4 regions of the Micromonospora sp. NPDC000442 genome follow, and region 4 is predicted to be linked to each of the others. Evidence: riboswitches for the same ligand, from Rfam matches in the RefSeq annotation. Region 4 holds a riboswitch; each other region holds the start of a gene.

Region 1 (5,230 bases), on a different contig from region 4:
GTGACGGCGGGCCGGGTACCCGGGGCACGGCTGATGCCGTTTCAGGTCAGCCGGATCGGGCTTGCCGGGTGGTCCCGGGATCACCGTGGCACTGGCGCGGCGAGGTCGGTTGGCCGCTGGACCGCCCTGGCGTCTGGCCGGTGGGGCGGCGGCGTCACCTGGCTCGATCGGTCGGCCGGACCGCCGTCGGTCAGCCGGTGGGTGGGCCGCGCCGGGTCGGCTCGCCCGCGCGGACGGCGGGTACCGGGGCGACGCGGTGATCGATCCGGGCGGTTTCGGCTGGCGTGGCGTCGGCACGGTCGGGCCGCAGCGTCGCGTCGGTCGACGGCTGCCGCCAACCCTGGCCGGCGTCGACTCCCTGGCCGGTGTCGATCGCCTGGGCGGGCTCGACGGTGGGCCGGACGGCGGGCATCGCGGTGGACGGCGAGCCGACGGCGACTGCGGCGCTGAGGGGTACGGCGGTGGACCGGGCCGACGGATCGGCCGCGACGGCCCCGCCGAGGCCGACGGCGAGCACCAGGGTCGCCAACGCCAACCGGGTCAGCTCACGCAGTGCGCACAGCATCGCCGGCCACAGTGGACGGGCGAACGCTGGCGACGGCACGGGATCCAACCTATCCCGCCGTCGGCGTGATCGCAGCGCCGCGATCGTTCGGGGCGGGTGAAGCGCGCCACGTCGTCCCCTCAGGACGACCGTCGGCTCAGCGGTCGGCGGTGCCGGTCACCTGCTCCTTGGTGAAGAGGGCCAGCAGGTCACCGACCTGGTGGTCGGCCTCCGCCGGGTGGCGGAACCGCCCGGCCGGGTTGAGGGTGTACTCGTTGCGTCGGCCCACCCGGGTGCGGTGCAGGTAGCCGCCCGCCTCAAGGTCCGCGACGATCGCCTGAGCGGCACGTTCGGTGACGCCGACCTCGGTCGCGACGTCGCGCAGCCGAGCGGTGGGGTTGCGGGCGATGGCGAGCAGGACGTGCGCGTGGTTCGTGAGGAAAGTCCAGTTCCGCGCGTTTTCCCGTCCGTCAGTGCTCGCCATGCCCGCCATCGTATGACCTGCCATTCGGATACCCCGGCTCGCGCCGTTGCCGGCCCCGGTTCGGCCGATCGCAAGCGTCGACTGATGCATGAAATGCATATCACGTATAGCTTGACGTGCGTTATGCCGCGTGTGACCGTGATGGCAGCCCGTGACCAGCGCCGGCCCGGGATGACCAGGCATTCCTCCCAGAGATGAGGTGCAGCCGGATGAGTCGACCCGGAACGCCCGGCCCGCAGCCCGGACCGGAACGCGAGCTGCTCACTGCGGATCTTCCGGGTGCCCCGCAGCGGGCCCTGGCCGAGCTGCTCGCCGGCAACCGGCGGTTCGTCACCGACACGCTGCGGCATCCCAACCAGAACGCCGGGCGGCGGGCCGCCGTCGCGGCCGAACAGCATCCCTTCGCGGTGATCGTCGGCTGCTCCGACTCCCGGCTCGCTGCCGAGATCATCTTCGATCGCGGGTTGGGCGACCTCTTCGTGGTCCGTACCGCCGGGCACACCGTCGGGTCGGAGGTACTGGGCAGCGTGGAGTACGCGGTGGCCGTGCTGCGTACGCCGCTCGTGGTGGTGCTCGGCCACGACTCGTGCGGCGCCGTCCAGGCGGCCCGCGAGGCACTGGCCACCGCCACCATGCCTCCCGGGCATCTGGGTGCGGTGGTCGACGCCGTGGTGCCGAGCCTGCACCGGGCACAGGACGCCGGAGTGCACGAACTGGACGGGATCGTGGACATCCACATCGCGCGGACCGTCGAGACGATGCTGGCCTCCTCCACGACCCTCGCGGCGGAGGTGGCTGCCGGGCGGTGCGCGGTGGTCGGCATGTCGTACCGCCTCGCCGCCGGTGAGGTGCGGGCGGTGGCCGCGGAACCCGCCGAACTCGGCGGTGCGATGGCGACCGCGCCCTGATCCGCGACCGACGACGACGTCCTGAACGACGAGGGCCGTCCCGCCACGGTTGGCGGGACGGCCCTCGGTGCGTCGCGTCGGGCGATCAGAGGAGTGACACGTGAACGTGGTCCGTGTGGTTGGACGGGCCGCTGTAGGAGCTCCAGCGCTCGGTCGCCGCGAACCAGATCTGCCGGTTCCAGATCACGTAGTAGACGCCCAGCCGGTCGGCGTTGCGGACCAGAAAGGCGGCCAGATTGTTGCCGTAGATCCGGGTGTCGTTGTTGTGCCACGGCCTGAAGCCGCTGTTCTGCAACGACCAGTCGCAGGCCCGGCCCTTGGGGTGCTCGAACTTGTCACCCGGGCGGAAGCAGCCGACGAACCGGTTGAATCCGGCCCGCTTGACCTCCTTGTACATGTGCAGCGTCCGGGGCGTGATGCAGCCCGACGTGGTGGGGTCGTTCTGGCTGCACGACTCGGGCTTCCAGCCGCCGTCCGAGGCCCGGTTCGGCGCGATCCGGGCCACCGGCGAGGTGGCGTCCACCAGCCCGCCGGTCAGGCCGACACCGCCGACCAGCCGGAGGGACTTCTCCGCCTCGCTCTTCTTGCGCGCCATGTCGTTGGTCAGCTTCTTCTGCTCGCGCACCTCGGCGTCGAGCGCGAGCTTGGCCTGCTCTGCGCGGAGCTTGATCGCGTTGACCTCGCCCAGCTTCTTGTCGTTGACCAGGTTCAGCTCGTCCAGTGCCGAAGCCCGGTCGATGAACGAGTCCGGTGCGCTGCTCTGCAACAGCATGGCGATCGCGCCGACCCGGCCCGTCCGGTACGACTGGGTGGCGATCTGGGCGACCTGTGGGGAGAGCGCGTCCAGGTCGGCCTGAGCGGAGCGGACCTCGACCGCCAGTCGGAGCTGGCGCTTCTTGGACTTCTCCAGCTTGGCCTTGGCCTTGGAGTAGTCCCGGGTGGTCGCCTCGATCAAGTCGTTGAGCATCGGCGGGTCGTCGTCGTGCTCCGCTGGTTTCGGGTCGTTCGGTGCGGCCGTCGCCGGCATCGGACCGGCGAATACGGCGAACGCGGCGAACACGGCCACCACGGGTGTCAACCAGCGGCGTAGGGGTGCCGTCACTGTTTTCCCTTCCATCGACCGCCGACCGGGTTAGCTGACGGGTTCGGGACGGAAGTGGCCCCTACCGCTTTCGCGGATTCACCCCACGTACCTGGGTTCCCGGCTCGCCTGACGGCGATTGGGCGGTGGCACCGCAGGCGCCGCTGCGCGCCTTCGGCGGTGACCGGCAGTGAGGTTACCCGACAGTCCATCTGTGCCTCTACGCCCCGAACCCGACGAGATGCGTCATTTCGTAATCGCTTTGAGTGACCAGCGACACGGTTACGAGCCGCATCGGCAGGGGCGGTCACGTTGAGGAGTGTCACCATGTGGTGTCCGTGCTCCTGTCCGGGTCGGGCCACCCCGAGGGGGTGGCGGGGGATGTGTTTCGGGTGGGTGGGGTGCTGAGGGCGCGGAGCGCCTCGGCCCGGTCCGTCGCCGGCCGGGGAACCACGGGGGTGGATCCACCACTGCGGACGCCGGTGTCGCCGCGCCCGGCGGTGGTGACCACCGCGGCCAGCGCGGTGGTCAGCGGTACCGCGGCGATCAGCCCGAGCGTGGCGACCACGCTTCGAACGATCTCCGTGGTGAGGAACTCGCTGGTCAGGATCTGCCCCAGCGCACGGGAGTCCGCGGTCAGCAGGAGCAGTAGTGGCAGCGAGGCGCCGGCGTACGCCAGCACGATGGTGTTGACCACCGAGGCGATGTGTGCCCGCCCGACCCGGGTGGCCGAGCGGTACAGCTCCCGGCGGGAGAGGTTCGGGTTGGCGTGGCGCAGCTCGTTGACCGCGGCGGCCTGGGTGACCGTGACGTCGTCCAGTACGCCCAGCGAGCCGATGATGATGCCGGCGAGCAGCAGGCCGTGCAGGTCGACGTCGCCGCGGAACATGGACAGGGTGGTGGCGTCCTCGCTGCCGAATCCGGTCAGGTGGGTGGCCCCGGTCGCGGCCAGCCCGAGCAGCCCGGTCAGTACCAGGCTGGCGAGCGTGCCGAGCACGGCCACCGAGGTCTGGGCGGATACGCCGTGGGTCAGGTACAGCACCACGAACATGATCAACGAAGCGCCGACGATGGCGACCGCGAGCGGCGGCTGGCCCGCGCTGATGCCGGGCAGCACGAAGGTCAGCAGGATGGCGAAGCTGGCGGCCAGGCCGCCCAGAGCGGCCAGGCCCCGCAGTCGCCCGAAGGCGACGATGGCGGCGGCGAAGAGTACGGCCAGCCACACCAGCGGCTTGCCGCGTTGGTGCTCGGCGATGTTGTAGGTGCTGACCGAGGGGTCCTCCGGATCGGTCAACGAGACCAGGATGATGTCGTCGTCGACGTCGACCCGGGGTGCCCCGGGCCCGGTCGGGATGGGCGTCTGCACCTCCTGCCCGGCGTCCGGTCCGGTCTGCACCCGGACGGTGACGGTGCCGCAGGGGCCGTCCGCGGCCGTCGGGGTGCCCTCGGGCACCGCCGGGTTGGGCGGGCAGGGCTCGCTGACCACCCGGGTGACCGTGCCGTGGTAGCGGGGAGTGTCGTCGGCGGCCTCGGGCCTCGGGGCGTCCCGGGGCCAGAGCACGATGGCGGCGACCAGGGTGGCGAGGAAGAGGGGGACCACCGTCACGACAAGGATCCGCCGCACCCCCGGTGGGGTGGGCGGAGCGGAACGGGTGTGGTCGGCGCCCATTCAGTGTCTCCCAACGATTTCAGGGCTGAGTACGTGTCGATGGGCGAGACGGTTCAGTGCCGCCGGACGACCGTGTCGAAGGGCAGCCTGAATGGCCTGAACGTGGCGGGGTGGCTGCGTACCGTGAGCTGTGGACCTACTCGCGACGGGCGTGCGGACGTGCGCCTGACAGCGACCTCGGGCCGCGAGGCACGGATTTCGGCTGGCCATCGTGTGCGAATGGTAACCAGCCGGACCTGCCGACGCCTGTCGTGCTGGTGCGTCGGCGGGTCGGGTCAGCCGCGCTTCATGAGCCGGCCCACGGCGGCCATCATCTCGGTCGCCATTTCGTCGGCACGCCCCTCGGCGGCACCTTCGTGCATGCAGTGCCGGGCGTGCCCGTCGAGCAGGCCGAGAGCGACCTTGTCCAGGGCGGCCTGGATGGCGGAGATCTGGGTGAGCACGTCGATGCAGTAGCGGTCGTCGTCGACCATCTTCTCGATGCCGCGTACCTGGCCCTCCACCCGGCGCAGCCGGGCGAGGAGTTGGTCCTTGCTGGCGGTGT
Region 2 (5,230 bases), on a different contig from region 4:
TCACGCGACACCTGCTGGCCCCGCGACAACTGCGGGTCACGCTGAAGTGGACACTGTCCGGTGCGCGGTTGAGGCGGTGGTAGCCGGGCGCCGCGCTGCTCCTGCCGCCGTGGCGAGTACACCGGCAGCGACTGCCGCCCTGGCGAGTACACCGGCAGCGACTGCCGCCCTGACGAGCACTCCGGCAGTGACTGCCGTCCCGGCGAGTACACCGGCAACAGCGTCGTCGGGCACAGGTACCAGGCAACCCGGGTACGCACATCGACCTCCCAGTCAGCGATCGGAAGGGCCGCCCGGACGCGGGGGAAGGCGCACGGGCGGCCCCGGGACAGAACCGCCCCGTCCCTGTGGATGGGAGCGGCCCCGTTGCGTGACAGTCTGGTGAGGACGGCACTACGGTCGGAAGGCATCGACGCTGGCCACGGTGGGGTCCGGGTGCCCCGATCCAGCCCTGGGTGGCCCCTTGGCGATCTTGACTGACCCGGTGGAGGGGACATGGAACGCGAGCAGCCTTCCGACCTGCATGAGTTGATCCGTACGCAGCTTCGCCGGCTGCGCACTGCCGCAGGCATGAACCAGGAGGAATTCGGTCGGCGGACGAACTATTCGGCGTCCCTGGTCTCCGCTGTGGAGGTGGGCACCCGCCCGCTCGACCGGCCGTACGCGAAGCGGGCGGACGAGGTCCTGGAGACCGGGGGCATGTTTGAGGAGTTGCTGCGCACGGCCGAGGTGCTGCGCCAGCCCGCGTGGTTCCTGCCCTACCTGGAGGCCGAGCGCAACGCCCGGCAGCTCCGCTGTTACCAGCCGACGCTGGTGCCGGGCCTGCTCCAGACCGAGCGGTACGCCCGCGCGGTGATCCGGACGGACGCCGCGCTGACCGAGGCGGGGGTGGAGCGGCGGCTGGCCAACCGGATGGCCCGGCAGTCGGTGCTGGAGCAGGACGACCCGCCCCAGCTCGTCGCGGTGATCGACGAGGTGGTGCTGCGGCGGGTCGACGAGGAGCTGAAGGACGTGCTGGTCGAGCAGGTGCACCACCTCATGGCGCTGGCCACCCGGCCCAACATCAGCGTGCACCTGGTGCCCACCGGCGTCGGCATGCACATCGGACTGACCGGCCCCTTCATCCTGGCGAGGGGCGCGGACGGCGGCTGGGTGGGTAATCTCGAAACCCAACTCGGCGGCGTCCTGGTCGACAAGGACGACGACCTGAGCGCCCTGCTGTCCCGGTGGGAGACGGTGCGCAACGAGGCACTGTCCGGCCGCCAGTCGATCGAGCGCATGAAGGATGTTGTGAAGCCATGGATCTGAACGGCGCGACCTGGCGCAAGTCCACCCGCAGCGGTGCCGGCGGCGGCGACTGCGTGGAGGTCGCCGACAACCTGCCCGGCATCGTGCTGGTCCGCGACACCAAGAACCGCGACGCCGCCACGCTGGCCTTCACCCCGGCCGCCTGGGCGAGCTTCGTCGGCCTGGCGAAGCAGCACGGCCCACACGCCTGACGAACCCGAGCTACGTCGACCTGACGACACAGCACGGCCCACACGCCCGACGTACCCGAAACGGAAGCCCTCGGCCAGCGGGCCGAGGGCTTCCGGGTGCAGCGGGACGATGCGGTCAGGCCGAGTAGCCGCGGGTGGCGGCCCAGTTGGCCAGATCGATGGTGCTGAGCCAGTACGACGGGTACGAGGCGTCCGCCGAGTCGGCGATCCTCACCAGCCGGCCGGAGTCCTTGTAGCCGACCACGGCGATGTAGTGGCCGCCGGGGAAGGAGTGCCAGCGGCCGTCGGTGTCGGTGACGCTGCCGGCGACGTTGACCACGACGCCCCGCCCGTCGGTGACGGCGGCGACGACGTCCGCCTGGAGCTGGTCCATCTGGGCCGGGGTGGCCGCACCGCCACGGATCATCGTGGTCTCGTACGGGTCGCCCTTGACGACGGCGTTGAGGACGCGGGTGGTGTCCTCGGCCGAGTTGGTGCCGGCGAACGTGGTGCCGAGCTGGCCGGCCAGGGCGTCCTGGCTACGGGTGACACCGGCGGCGCTGAGGGCGTTACGTACCGCGGCGGGACCGCAGTAGTAGCCGTTGATCTGGGCCTGGTGGTCGTACTCCAGAACCTTCGAGGCCGGCGGCTTCGGTGCCGCCTTCTTGCTTACCAGGTCCGGGTTCGCGGTGGCCTTCGGTGACGGCGAGGCGGCGGCGCTGGCCGGCGCCGCGCTGGCCGGCGCGGCACTGCTCGGCGCGGCACTGCTGGGTGCGGCGGTCGTCGGCGCTACCGCGACCTGGTCCTGGCTCGGCGGCACCGCGATGTCCCCGCGCAGCTCGGCGGCGGTCGTGGCCTGCGTGGGTGCCGGGGTGTTCCCGGTGCCGGCGAGGGCAGCGCCGGTGCCGGTGGCCAGGACGAGGGCCACGGCGGATCCGGCAACGAGCTGATAGGGGCGTTCGCTGACCAGCCGGCGGAGCCGGCGGGAGAGGGTGTGCTTCACGATTCCTCCACGGGCTGAGGGGGAGAACGGCACACCGGCTCCGGCGGTCAGGTCGGCATCAGGACGCCGACGACCACCCGGGGCGAGCGGGACAGGCCGTTCAGGGGTACGCCCGGAGAACCCGGGCGGTGGCGATGACCGGGGTCAGCTCGCGGCGGTCGGGCCGGCGAGCACGGGCACCGCAGTGCCGTGGAGGCGGGGGAACAGGGGGATCACATCGGACTGCACGAGGTTGGTACTCCTTCCGTCACCGCCGACCGGGTTAGCTGACGGATTCGGGCGGGAAGACGCCCTACCGCGTGCCGAAGCTCGCGGATTCACCCCAGTGGTGCAGTGGGTCCCCGGTTCGTGAGATCACGATTGAGCGGGTCGGCACGGCGTCGCTTCCTGCGATCGGTTACCGCACCGGACGCGCTGACACTACTGGCCGGCCACCTCGAAGCCAACCCGCCTTGACCTGCTTAAACATGATCCGGCGCGGTGATTTTCGGGTATCCGGGAACTGGCGTCGCTCAATGGGAGTGACGGCATTCGGGGCACCTTCGGGTGACAACCGGACGGCCGGTGGACAATCTCGACGGAGATTGATGCGGTAATCACCTCACCTACGAACAGTGACCGAATTTCTGGCTGATGTGACTCAGCTCACGGAATTTCAGCCGAGTCGAGCCGGGCGCCAGCGTGGGACCGGGTCTGGCCGCCCGACGATGGCTCGACCGGAAACGGGCAGTCGGTTCGGTCGGAGCCGCTCGGCGGCCGCGTACGCCTCGGCGGAGAGGGCGCGGGCCGCCTCGGTGGCCAGTTCCGCCGCCCGCCACAGGTCACGCTCCCGCGCGGCGGCCGATCGGTAGGCGGCCCGGCGGTTGTCGCGTACCACTCGGGCGAGGACCACCTCCTGCTCCGCCGGGTGACGCCGGGGATCCCAACCGGACCGGTGCGCCAGCACGTCGCTGAGCTGCCGGGCGGTCAGGTCACCACGCCAGTGGGCGGCCATTGCGGCACGGCGCAGCCAGCGCTCCCGGGCCGCGTACTCGGCCGGGGTTCGGGGGGTGCGCGGGGTCGGCAGTCCGGCGACGCCGGCCAGCCGACGGGCGGCGGCCTCCGCCTCGTCGTACGCGGCCCAGGCGCGGTCCAGTTCCGCCTGGGCCACCCGCCAGGCCGTACGCCGTCGCTCGGCGTTCTGCCCGGCGCCGGCTGCCGCGACCGCCACCTCCCCGGCGTATCGGCTCAGGTCGGCCTGCTCGATCGCGGCACGGGCCGCGTCCTCATCGGCGGGTTTCTCCACCGGCCCGGCCGGCTCCGGGCGGGCGACCAACACGGTGAGTACGCCCAGCGCGAGCACGAGCAGGACCGACCAGATGGCGGCGGCGCGTGGCACCTCGATCAGGAACTGGTAGAGGACGGTCTTCTCCATGGCGGCACCTCGGGGAGATCGGAACGGCGCCGGTGGCCGTACCGGCAGTGGATCGCGGATGGCGTTGCGCGCGGTCTCGGGCTCGTGTGGGCGGTCGCGCTCGTTCTGGCGAGCACCGACGGCGCGGCTCGATCTGGCGAGCCCGACGGCGCGGCTGGCGGCAACGGGCTGGCAGGTGCTCGGCGCGGGTGCGGCACCGAGCGGTGCGGACGCGACGGGACAGCCGCCGGAGGCTTGGCGTGCGGTGTCGCCGGGATCAGGCGTGCGGTGGGGCGCGGGCCGCCCGGGCGCCCGCAACCGGGGCCGCCGGCCCCCGCGTGACGCCCACAGCGACGCCGCCGAACGCCGTCAGCCCGGGCCGACCACAGGCCGCCGGCTGCGTCGCGGACGCCCCGGCCCGGTCGGCGTGATCATCGGCAGCACGCTCGGTCGGCAACGTGGACGCCCCGGCCGGGTCGGCTGAGTCACCGGCACACCGCGCGGTCGGCGTCACCAGGCCGACCAGGTCGAGGGGTGCGGCCTGGTACCAGTCGGCGGACGCGGGTGGTGCGGCGGTCTCGACCGGCGGTGCCGTGGCGACGAGCCGGTCGGCGGGAGCCGGATGGCCGGGCAGCGCCCAGGCGCCGAGGGTGAAGGCGGCGGCGACCGCGAGCCCGGTCAGCAGCCGCGCGGCCCAGCGCGCCAACCACCACAGAGGACGGGCGGGCGCGACGGGAAGCACCTCACCACGCTACCGCCACAGCCACCGGCACGCACCGGTCGTCGGGCGTGTCGTACCGCCCGGCGCGTCGCGCATGCACGTCGATCCGCGCAGGTCAGAATGCCTCCAACTCACCGTCCTTCGTGGACGGAATGGTCGTGCTCCGCGCCCGCCGCGGAATCCACACCGCCACCGGGTACCCGCTGGCGTGGCAGCCCGTCCACCACCGGCCCATCCGGGGTCCCGGATCGCACCGCCGCACCCGATCTCGTGGCTCGCGCCGCACCGCTGGGCATCGTGGACGCCGCGCCACCACCCGGCTGGCCGGGTCGCGGCGGTCGGGACGGGGCCAGGCGGCGCATCATCGGCTGTTCCACGTACCGGTGCAACAGAGCGGCCAGCCCCAGGGTGAGCAGCAGGAATCCGATCACCGCGAGCGGGCCCCACCAGCCGGGCAGGCCGGTGCCCCAGTCGCCGGTCGATCGCAGGATCGTCATGATCACGAAGACGTGCACGAGGTAGAACGCGAACGAGACCTCGCCGAGCCAGACCATCGTCCGGGAGCGCAGCGGCGAGCGTCGCCCGTGCACGTCCGCGTCGGCCGCCGCGGCGATCACCAGGACGTACGCCGCCGA
Region 3 (5,230 bases), on a different contig from region 4:
GCTGCAGGAGCGAGCCAAGCGCGTCGGCCAACGTACGCTGAGTGCCCAGGCCGCTGCGGCCTCGGTCACCATCCCGGTGGTGGTACACGTGATCCGTCGGGACACGACCCGGGCCGGCGGGAACATCCCCGACTCGATGATCCAGTCCCAGATCAACGTGTTGAACCAGTCGTTCAGTGGCGCGACGGGTGGCACCGCGACCGCCTTCGCGTTCCAGCTACAGAGCATCAACCGGGTGACCAACTCGTCGTGGTACCCGATCCGGCAGGGCTCGACGGCCGAGCGGCAGATGAAGACCCAGCTGCGTCAGGGCAACAAGTCGACGCTCAACATCTACCTCGGTGCGCTCAGCAACAACCTGCTCGGCTGGGCGACCTTCCCGCAGCGCAACCTGAACGTCATGGACGGCGTGGTCGTGCTGAGCGAGTCACTGCCCGGTGGCACCGCCACCAACTACAACCAGGGTGACACCGGTACCCACGAGGTCGGCCACTGGCTGAACCTCTACCACACCTTCCAGGGTGGCTGCTCGGGCAGCGGTGACCAGGTCGGGGACACCCCCGCTGAGGCCTCGCCGGCCAGCGGCTGCCCGACCGGTCGGGACACCTGCTCCAGCCAGGGCCTCGACCCGATCACCAACTTCATGGACTACTCGTACGACTCCTGCATGTACCAGTTCACTCCGGGTCAGGCCACCCGCATGATCAACGCCTGGAACTCCTACCGCGCGGCATAGCGCGAGCCCAGCACCGCGTACTGACGGTGCCGGCCCCGGATGACGGGGCCGGCACCGGCGTATGCGGGTCAGGCGGCGCGGCGATGGTGCCGCCCGGAGCTGGCCGGCACCGGGCGTACGGCCTGAGGCGCGGCACCGGCCGGGTCGAGCCAGACCTGGACGGCCGGACGGGACGCCAGCTCGCTCGGCCCACCCACCGACTGCTCCCGCCGGGCCAGCATCGCCACGTCGACGGTGAACTCGAAGAGGCGCCAGTCGGCGTGCGGGGCGGCCCGCGCTGCGAACGCCAGCCGGGCGACCGTGGCGTCGTCCGTGACGGGTCGGGCGCGACCGGCGACGTACGCCTCGTCGTCGCTCTCCTCCGGCGGGAACGAGTGCAGCGCGTAACGGCCGTCGCGTTCCAGGTCGCGCCGCTTCGGTGAGTCGATGACGAAGCAGTAGAGACCGTCTTCGGTGATCACCGGGGAGACCGGGTGCACCCGGGGCCCGCCGTCGGAGCGGACCGTGGCCAGGTAGCCGAAGCCCGGGCCGTACTGCTGCATGAGAAGGCGGATCCCGTCGGCGAGTCGAGGCTCGTCAGCGGCGAATTCGGACCAGGAAGCCATGCCGACATCCTATCGAACACACGTTCGAAGCGGGTAGTCCGACACGCGTGTCGCATACCGGCAGCTATGGTGTGGCGATGCTGCTCTCCGACCGCGACCTGGTCTCCGAGATCAAGGCGGGCACCCTGGCGCTCGAACCATTCGAGCCCACCCTGGTGCAGCCCTCCAGCATCGACGTACGTCTGGACAAACTGTTCCGGGTCTTCAACAACCACCTCTACACCCACATCGACCCGGCCACCCGGCAGGACGACCTCACCTCCCCCGTCGAGGTGCCCGACGGCCAGGCGTTCGTGCTGCACCCGGGCGAATTCGTGCTCGCCTCGACGCTTGAGGTCATCTCGCTGGGCGACCAGCTCGCCGGCCGCCTCGAAGGCAAGTCCAGCCTGGGACGACTCGGCCTGCTCACGCACTCCACCGCCGGCTTCATCGACCCCGGCTTCTCCGGTCACGTCACCCTGGAGCTGTCCAACGTGGCCAACCTGCCGATCACCCTCTGGCCGGGCATGAAGATCGGGCAGCTCTGCATCTTCCGGCTCTCCTCGCCCGCCGAGCACCCCTACGGATCGGCCGTCTACGGCTCCCGCTACCAGGGTCAGCGCGGCCCGACGCCGAGTCGTGCCTGGCAGAGCTGGCGCACCTGGCCCACCCGGTGACACCACAGCCACGCCGCAGCCGTTGATCCACCGTCCCGCGCCTACGTCCGCCCGCCTCAGCCGGGCCGGCCGAAACTGTGCACCGGGCTGCTGTCCAGCCGCTTCATCTTGACCGGCTGACCCGCCCGGGAGGCGTGCACCACCCAGCCACCACCGACGTACATGCCGACGTGGTGCAGGTCCCGGTAGTAGAAGACGAGGTCGCCGGGGCGCAGTGCGCCGCGACTGACCGACGCGGTGACCCGACGCTGCCGTGCCGCGTTGTGCGGCAGTGCGACACCGGCCCGCGACCATGCGGCCAGCGTCAGCCCGGAACAGTCGTACGCGTTCGGCCCCTCGGCGCCCCAGGAGTACGGCTTGCCGATCTGGGAACAGGCGAAGGTGACCGCCTCGCCGGCCGGTCCGCCGGGGTAGCTGGCCGGACAGGGGGCCGGCCGCAGCGGCCCACCACCTCCCTTTCCGTACGCCCGCAGCCGGAGCCGCTGCAGCCGGTCGATCTCGGCGTCGATCTGTCGCCGCTTCGCCGCGAGATCGGCCTCGGTACCGGTGAGCTGATCGATGGTGCGGTCGAGCCCGGCCTTGGCGGCGGCGAGTTCGTCGCGCAGTTCACTCGCGTGCCGGACGTCCTGCTGCTGGAAGCGGGCGTACCGGTCGAGCAGGCCGAGCTGCTCGACGACCTCGCCCAGCGACCGGCTGCCGAGCAGCGTGTTGACGGCCCGTACCTGCTCACCCTTGTACGCGCGGGCAGCGAGCTTGCCGACCCGGTCCATGGCCTCGTCCACCTGCCGTTGCAGCGGCGCGATCCGGGCGGCCAGCGCGTCCGCCTCCCGCCGCTTGCCGGCCAGGTCCTGCCGGGTGGCGTTGTGCTGTTCGATGACGGGTTCGAGCCGGTTCCAGTCCTCGTCGATCTGGCGCTCGATGTCGGCGACCGTGGGGTCGGCCCCGGCCGCCGCCGCGCCGCCGGTCAGCATCACGGCGGTCGCGGCCAGTGCGGCAAGGATGCAGCGGTACCAGCGGAAACGCGGCGCAGCCGTCGGTCGGCCGGGCATCCCCGGCCGCGGTGACGGTGGCCGCGGGGCATGGTGTGCCACCGGGCTCAGCACTCCTTCTTCCCATACCGCCTACCGGGTTAGCTGACGGGTTCGGGCGGGAAGGGGCGCCCTACCGTGACTCGCACGGATTCACCCCGGGTACCTGGTTCCCCGGCTCGCTGAGGAGCGATTCGGCGGTGTCGGACCGTTACCGCCCTGGGTGGGCGGAACTGCCAGCGGCCGACGATTGCCCAGCGTAGGGACGATCGGAGTCAATACGCAACACAACCGCACCGTCACCGTGGGTGCTGACATCTGACAATGGCGAGGGCCCCCGTCGACTTGACCGGGGGCCCTTGGGCGTTCCTGCGCGACCGCTCAGCGGGCGCGGGTGGTGACTCAGCCGGGTCGGCGGAAGCCGGCGATCGGCATGGTCGTGATGGGCGATACGTTCACCGGTTTACCGGCTCGAGCCGCATGCACCATCTGGTTGTTGCCCAGGTAGAGCCCGACGTGGTGCAGGTCGCTGAAGAAGAACACCAGATCGCCGGGGCGGGCGTCGGAGCGGGAGATGGCCTTGCCCTCGTTCCACTGGGCACCGGTGAAGTGGGTCAGCGAGATGCCGGCGGCCCGGTACGCGTACTGGGTCAGACCGGAGCAGTCGAACGAGTTCGGCCCGGTGGCACCCCACACGTACGGCTTGCCGACCTGGGCGCAGGCCGTCCTGATGGCGGTGCGGGCGGCGTCGCTGACCACACCGTTGATGGTCGGGCAGTTGGTGGTCTTCACCGTGGTCACCGGCAGCGACCGTTCGAGCCGCTTGATCTCGGCGTCGATCTTCTTCTTCTTCGCCGCCAGATCCTTCTCCTGCTTCTCCTGGGAAGCGATCAGGGCGTCGAGCTTGGCCTTCTGGTCGTCGTACTTCTTGCGGATCTTCATGACGCCCTCGAGCTCGCGGCGCTCCTGCGACGCGAGCCGGTCGAGGAGGGCCATCTGCTCACCGAGATCGTCGGGCTTCGCGTTGAGCAGTACCGCACCGAGTTCCGCGGACGGGCCGCTGATGTAGTAGCGGGAGGCGAGGTCGGCCACCCGGTTCATCGCCAGCTCGGTCTCCAGGGCCAGCGGCTCGATCTTCTTCCCCAGGCTCTTCGACTTCTGCCGGTTGACCCGCAGCTCGGAGCGCACCTTGTTGTACTGCTCGATGGTGGGTTCCAGCTTCCGCCACTGCTTGTCGATCTGGGCCTCGATCTCGTCGACCGAGGGTTCGGCGTACGCGGGGGCGGCGAGCAGGCCGCCACCGACCGCGGCGGCGGCGACGAGGACAACCAGCGCACGGGCGGCCCTACGCAGGCCACCCGGACGGGATAGTCCTGGCGCACGACGATGAAGGGGCATGGTTGCCACCGGCAGCGTCTCCTTTGCAACCGACCGCCGGGCGTCCCGCGAGCGGTAAGGGGCGGGGACAGAGGACCCATGGCGGTCGGTGCCCCACATTAGGGAACAGCAGGTGGGGAATCAAGGCGACCAACGGCTCATTCACCTTTGCGCGACGGTACGCACACAAAGGGTGTCGACCGATTCGTTACAGTTACGTGCGCCAATACAAAACCGGGCGGGACAGCACCGGTTGAGGTGCCGTCCCGCCCGATGCGTACGCGCCGGTCAGCCGGCCACCGGCGTGCTCTCCCCGGTGCCACCCACCCGCTCGGGCTTTACCGACCGGAGCAGCACGCTGGCCACGTCGATCACCTCGACCTGCTCTCCGGCACCCTTGCCGTTCACCCCGTCGGTGAGCATGGTCGAACAGAACGGGCAGCCGACGGCGACCGTCCTCGCTCCGGTGGACATGGCCTCCTCGACCCGGTCCACGTTGATCCGCTTGCCGATGCGCTCCTCCATCCACATGCGGGCACCACCGGCACCGCAACAGAAGGAGCGCTCGCTGTTACGCGGCATCTCGGTCAGCTCACCCTCGATCGCGCTGCCGAGCACCTCGCGTGGCGGGGTGAAGACCCGGTTGTGCCGCCCCAGGTAACACGGGTCGTGGTAGGTGACGCCGCCGTCGACCGGCTGCACCGGGGTGAGCTTGCCGGTGGCGACCAGGTGGGCCAGCAACTGGGTGTGGTGCACCACCTCGAACTCGCCGCCCAGTTGGCCGTACTCATTGCCCAACGTGTTGAAACAGTGCGGGCAGGTTGCGAC
Region 4 (5,230 bases):
CGGTCCAGCTCCAGGTGCGGGCGCCCGAGTTGGAGACCACCGTCGTGACGGCCGTCAGCGCCCTGCTCGGCGAGGTCGAGGGCACCGTCGGCGTGATCACGCCGGTGCCCCGCCGGGACCAGGTCGCGGTCTGGCTGGGGGCGCTGGGCGGGGAGCGGTTGCAGGTGGTGACGAGCCTGGAGGCCAAGGGCATGGAGTACGACGGTGTGGTGCTGGTCGCCCCGGCCGAGATCCGGGCGGAGCCCGGCTCCGGTGTCCGTACCCTCTACGTCGCGCTGTCCCGGGCCACTCAGCGGTTGACCACCGTCGACCCGACCGGTTGAGCCCGAGCACCGCGAGCCACCCGACGATTGCACACATAGCGATGTTGGCATAGCTCCGTCCCCGGCCCGGCGGACGACGCAAGGTGTCTGGGTGGGTGCCGGCCATGACCACCACCATGCTGCGGTGTCGAACGCCGCGCACCGCCACTCCGGCCGGCTGTGGGCAGCATTCGCCCTGCTCAGCGCGCTGACGCTGGTCGAGGCAGCCACCGCTCTACGGACCGGTTCGCTGGCCCTGCTCTCCGACGCCGGGCACATGTTCACCGACGTGCTGGGCATCGGGATGGCTCTCGCGGCCGTGGCCGCCACCCGACGGGCCGACACCGACCCGCAACGCACCTTCGGGCTCTACCGGCTGGAGGTGCTCGCGGCCCTGGCCAATGCGGTACTGCTCTCCGGCGTCGCGGTGTACGTGCTGGTCGAGGCGGTACGCCGGTTCGGCGATCCACCCGAGGTGCTCGCCGGCCCGGTACTGGTGGTGGCGGCCCTCGGCCTGCTCGCCAACATCGCCGCGTTCGCTCTCCTGCGCCCGGGGGCGCGGGAGAGCATCAACCTGCGCGGTGCCTACCTGGAGGTGCTGGCGGACCTACTCGGCTCGCTGGGCGTGATCGCGGCCGCCCTGCTGATCGCCGTGACCGACTGGTGGTGGGCCGACCCGCTGGTCGCGGTGGCGATCGCCACGTTCATTCTGCCCCGGACGTGGCGCCTGGGCCGGGCGGCGGTACGCATCCTTGTCCAGGCCGCGCCGGAACACCTTCAGGTCACCGCGGTGTACGACCGGCTGGCCGCGGTGCCGGGCGTGGCCGGCGTCCACGACCTGCACGTCTGGACGTTGACCTCCGGCATGGAGGTCGCCTCGGCGCACCTGACCGTCAGCCCGGGCGCCGACGTCGGCGCCGTGCTGGCAGCGGCCCGCTCGGCGCTGCACGAGGACTTCCAGATCGAGCACGCGACACTGCAGGTCGAGCCGCGATCGGATCCGGGGGACTGCGGGGCGGCGCGGTGGTGACCGGAGCAATCGACCGGAAAGGGGTTATCGTCCGCTTTTGTTCTGGTCTACTAGTCAACAACTGAACACCAGCGGTAACAGCAGCTGCACCGGTCACATGGGCACCGGTAGGCTCGGACCCGGCCTCCGCCAGGCGGCGCCCACCGGTGCCGGCGGCGGCCGCCGCCTAATCGCCCGCCAGGGCGAACCGGGGAACCATGTTCCTGGGGTGTATCCGCGTCAGCGGTAGGGATCTTCCGTCCCGAACCCGTCAGCTAACCCGGTCGGCGGCTGACGGAAGGAAATGTGCATGCCAGCAGTGGCAACGGTAAGACCGGCCGCCCGTACGGCGGCCCTGATCGCCGCCGCGCTCGCCCTCACCCTCGGCGTCGCGCTGGCCCCCTTCACCCAAGCCGTCGCGGCACCGCAGCAATTGCGGGCGGCAGCTCCGGGCGATGTGGACGACGAGGGTGGCACCCCGGCACTCCGGGCTCAACTGGAGGCCGCCAGCAAGGGCTACCTCGACGCCAAGACCGCGCTCAACCGCTCGGTGAAGCGTCAGAAGCAGCTTGCCGAGCAGCTCAAGACGACCGAGAGCCAGGTCGCCGAGCGCGGCACCAAGGTCGCCGAGATCGCCGCGCAGGCGTACCGCACCGGGCGACTGGGTGCCGCGTCGGCGCTGCTCAACAGCGGTTCACCGGCCGGTTTCATGGACCGGGCGGCGGCGCTGGACGTGGTGGCCGCCAACGAGGATCGCGCACTGCGCGAGCTCCAGACCGCCAGAGACGAGGTCGGCGCCACCAAGCAGGCGCTGGACGCGGAGATCCAGGAACAGCGCAAGCAGGTGGCCGTGATGGCCAAGCGCAAGGACCAGGCCGAGCGGGCGTTGACCGTGTCCATCGAGCGGGACGAGGCGGCCGAGCGGGCCAGGGCCGCCGAACGGGCCGCCCGGTCACCGTCGCGCAGCAGCGGGTCGAGCCCCACCGCCAAGCCCGCTCCCCGTAACTCGGACGGGTCATGGCCGTCGGAGTCGTGCAGCGTCAACGACCCGACCCCGGCCAACGGCTGCATCACCCCACGCACCCTGCACGCGCTGAAGCAGGCCAAGTCGGCCGGCTTCACCCGGTACGTCTCCTGCTACCGCTCCGGCGGCTCGGGCGAGCACCCGAAGGGCCGGGCCTGCGACTTCGCGGCCCAGAAGAACGGCTTCGGTGGGGACGCGACCGGTGGCGACCGGTCCTACGGCAACAACCTGGCGGCGTACTTCGTCAACAACGCCGACCGGCTCGCGGTGCTCTACGTGATCTGGTACAGGCAGATCTGGCTGCCCAGCAGCGGCTGGAAGTCGTACAGCGGCGCCCGGGGTGACCCGTCCAGCGACCACACCAACCACGTCCACCTGTCGGTGTACTGAGTCCATCGTCGCGCCGGGTGAGCCGCTCTTCACGAGCGGTTCACCCGGCGCTGCGTTTCCACCGCTGGGCGGCGGGGCACCGTCCCTTCGGCGCGCGTTGACGCGTCTCCTTGGTTACCGTCGTACCAGGAAGCGGTATTTGTCCGCTAACGGGAGGGACGCCCCATGAACGAGCGAATCGCCAGGCGCGACGGCGGTACGGACAACGGGGAGCGGTCATGAGCGACCGCGTCATGATCTTCGCCCCGACCCCGCTGCTGACCGTGACCATCGACCAGCCGAGCGACGCGCCGGAGCTGCACCTGCACCCGGGCGGGCAGGGGGTGTGGCAGGCCAGGATGGTGCTGTCCCTCGGCGTCGACGTGGTGCTCTGCGCGGCGCTCGGCGGCGAGGTCGGGCAGGTACTGGAGCCGTTGCTGGTCAGCGAGGGAGTCGACCTCAAGGTGGTGGCCCGCGACTCCGGCGGCACCGGCGGGTACGTGCACGACCGCCGCGAGGGAACCCGTCGGGAGATCGTCGACGTGGTCGGCCAGCCGTTGAGCCGGCACGAGCTGGACGAGCTGTACAACCTCGCACTCGGCGAGGGCTTGCGCGCGCCGGTCAGCGTATTGAGCGGGCCGAACCATCCGTCACTGGTCCCGGCCGACCTCTACCGGCGCTTCGCCGCCGATCTCGGCGCCAACGGTGGCCGAGTGGTGGTGGACCTCTGCGGCGAGCATCTCGCCGCAGTTCTGGAGAGCGGCGTCTTCTTCCTCAAGGTCAGTCACGAGGAACTGATCACCGACGGGCGGGCTGACGGTGACGACGAGGAACAGCTCACCCGCGCGATGTACGACCTGCACGCCTCCGGTGCCGAGAACGTGGTGGTCAGCCGGGCCGACAAGCCCGCGTTGGCGCTTGTCGACGGCGAGGTGTTCGAGGTGCAGATGCCGCGACTGGAGGCGGCCGACCCGCGCGGGGCGGGCGACTCGATGACCGCCGGGGTGGCCGCCGTGGTGGCCCGGGGTGGCGATGTCCGCACGGCGATCCGTACCGGCGCGGCAGCCGGCGCGCTCAACGTCACCCGACACGGCCTCGGCACCGGCCGCCTCGACTCGATCAACGGCCTCGTCGACCGGGTCCGGTTGGAACCGGCGGGCAGCCGTCCACAGGAGCGGACCACCCCCGACGAACTGGCACAACGGGCGGGTGGCCGATGACGCTGCGGGTGCTGATCACCAACGACGACGGGATCGCCGCGCCGGGAATCCAGGCGCTGGCCCGGGCAGCCGTCGACCGAGGCCTGGACGTGGTGGTGGCCGCCCCGCTGGAGGAGGCGAGCGGCACCAGCGCCGCGATGAGCGCCATGGAGCAGGACGGGCAGGTGGTGGTCCGCGAACATCCGCTGCCGGAACTCGACGGGGTGCCGGCGTTCGGCGTCGGCGGCTCGCCCGGGTTCATCGCCCTCATCGCCGTGCACGGTGCCTTCGGACCACCACCGTCGGTGCTGCTGTCCGGCATCAACCGGGGCGCCAACGCGGGGCGCGCGGTGCTGCACTCCGGCACCGTGGGTGCCGCCTTCACCGCCGCGGCGAACGGCTGTCGGGCGATGGCGGTGTCGCTGGACGTGCTCTCGGCCGGCGAGGCCACCGCGGCCAGCGGCGGTGCCGCGGTGGCGGCTGCCGCCCAGGTACGCGACGCCGAACGGAACTGGGCCACCGCCGCCCGCGTCGCCCTGGATCTGCTGCCCCGACTGACCGCCGCGCCGACGGAGAGCGTGCTCAACGTCAACGCGCCGGATCTACCGCTGGGTCGACTGCGTGGGGTACGCCAGGCCACCCTGGCGACCTTCGGCCAGGTGCAGATGACCGTCGCCGAATCCGGGCACGGCTTCGTGCGTACCTCGTTGGAGGAGCCGGGACAGGCGGTACAGCCCGGCACGGACCTCGCTCTGCTCGCCGACGGCTATGCCTCGGTGACCGCGGTCCGGGCGGTCACCGAGGTGGCCGACGTGGACCTGTCCGGCCTCGACGGGGAGTGATCAGGGCCGCGCGGTAGTCGAGGCGGTCAGGCCCCGGGAAGCACCTCGGGAGCCGTGGCAGCCCCGGCGTAGTAGGGCTCGGGTGCGCCGAAGAGACCGAGCAGGCCGGTCACCCAGAGCTGCCGGTGCACGAACCGGCTCGGCTCGGTGACGATCAGCTTCACCCCGCTGACCTCGGCGGTCTGGAAGCCGGCGACCATCGCGCTGATGCCCACCGAGTCGATGAAGGTGACCAGCCGCATGTTGAGCTCGATCCGGGCCGGACGCCCCTTGGCCAGCACCTCGGCGATGGCCTCTTTCACCTCGTACGCGGTGTCGACGTCGATCTCGCCCCGAGGGGCGATCTCGATGACACCACCGGGCCGAACCGTCTGCAGGATCGACAGGCTCACGCGAGCACCTCCACTCGCCCGTACGACGGGCGCCTCATCAGTACGCGGGCCGCGACCGACAGTATTCCTTCAACCGCCTCGGTCGCCACCCCT

The links. A riboswitch is a leader RNA that binds a small molecule or an ion and turns the genes downstream of it on or off. The one in region 4 is predicted to bind cyclic di-AMP.
Positions count from the first base shown of each region.
Region 1: linked by a shared signal. The riboswitch ahead of ACFY2A_RS00170 (hypothetical protein) and the one ahead of ACFY2A_RS20195 (coiled-coil domain-containing protein) in region 4 are both predicted to bind cyclic di-AMP.
Region 2: linked by a shared signal. The riboswitch ahead of ACFY2A_RS04285 (C39 family peptidase) and the one ahead of ACFY2A_RS20195 (coiled-coil domain-containing protein) in region 4 are both predicted to bind cyclic di-AMP.
Region 3: linked by a shared signal. The riboswitch ahead of ACFY2A_RS02045 (NlpC/P60 family protein) and the one ahead of ACFY2A_RS20195 (coiled-coil domain-containing protein) in region 4 are both predicted to bind cyclic di-AMP.

Region 1 covers NZ_JBIAYZ010000001.1:34,239-39,468, reverse strand. Annotated here, with positions in the region: gene ACFY2A_RS00185 (hypothetical protein) at 191-604, opposite strand; gene ACFY2A_RS00180 (MarR family winged helix-turn-helix transcriptional regulator) at 702-1,037, opposite strand; gene ACFY2A_RS00175 (carbonic anhydrase) at 1,238-1,936, shown strand; gene ACFY2A_RS00170 (hypothetical protein) at 2,022-3,038, opposite strand; cyclic di-AMP (ydaO/yuaA leader) riboswitch at 3,042-3,173, opposite strand; gene ACFY2A_RS00165 (YibE/F family protein) at 3,340-4,686, opposite strand; gene ACFY2A_RS00160 (metal-sensitive transcriptional regulator) at 4,962-5,230, opposite strand, start outside.
Region 2 covers NZ_JBIAYZ010000002.1:348,773-354,002, forward strand. Annotated here, with positions in the region: gene ACFY2A_RS04275 (Scr1 family TA system antitoxin-like transcriptional regulator) at 496-1,308, shown strand; gene ACFY2A_RS04280 (DUF397 domain-containing protein) at 1,299-1,499, shown strand; gene ACFY2A_RS04285 (C39 family peptidase) at 1,615-2,481, opposite strand; cyclic di-AMP (ydaO/yuaA leader) riboswitch at 2,718-2,858, opposite strand; gene ACFY2A_RS04290 (hypothetical protein) at 3,137-3,895, opposite strand; gene ACFY2A_RS04295 (hypothetical protein) at 4,152-4,616, opposite strand; gene ACFY2A_RS04300 (acyltransferase family protein) at 4,727-5,230, opposite strand, start outside.
Region 3 covers NZ_JBIAYZ010000001.1:417,896-423,125, forward strand. Annotated here, with positions in the region: gene ACFY2A_RS02030 (zinc metalloprotease) at 1-736, shown strand, start outside; gene ACFY2A_RS02035 (pyridoxamine 5'-phosphate oxidase family protein) at 805-1,341, opposite strand; gene dcd (dCTP deaminase) at 1,419-1,997, shown strand; gene ACFY2A_RS02045 (NlpC/P60 family protein) at 2,054-3,046, opposite strand; cyclic di-AMP (ydaO/yuaA leader) riboswitch at 3,101-3,235, opposite strand; gene ACFY2A_RS02050 (NlpC/P60 family protein) at 3,428-4,438, opposite strand; gene ACFY2A_RS02055 ((Fe-S)-binding protein) at 4,691-5,230, opposite strand, start outside.
Region 4 covers NZ_JBIAYZ010000012.1:101,290-106,519, forward strand. Annotated here, with positions in the region: gene ACFY2A_RS20185 (HelD family protein) at 1-323, shown strand, start outside; gene ACFY2A_RS20190 (cation diffusion facilitator family transporter) at 415-1,332, shown strand; cyclic di-AMP (ydaO/yuaA leader) riboswitch at 1,486-1,617, shown strand; gene ACFY2A_RS20195 (coiled-coil domain-containing protein) at 1,622-2,725, shown strand; gene ACFY2A_RS20200 (1-phosphofructokinase family hexose kinase) at 2,944-3,924, shown strand; gene surE (5'/3'-nucleotidase SurE) at 3,921-4,745, shown strand; gene ACFY2A_RS20210 (STAS domain-containing protein) at 4,772-5,137, opposite strand.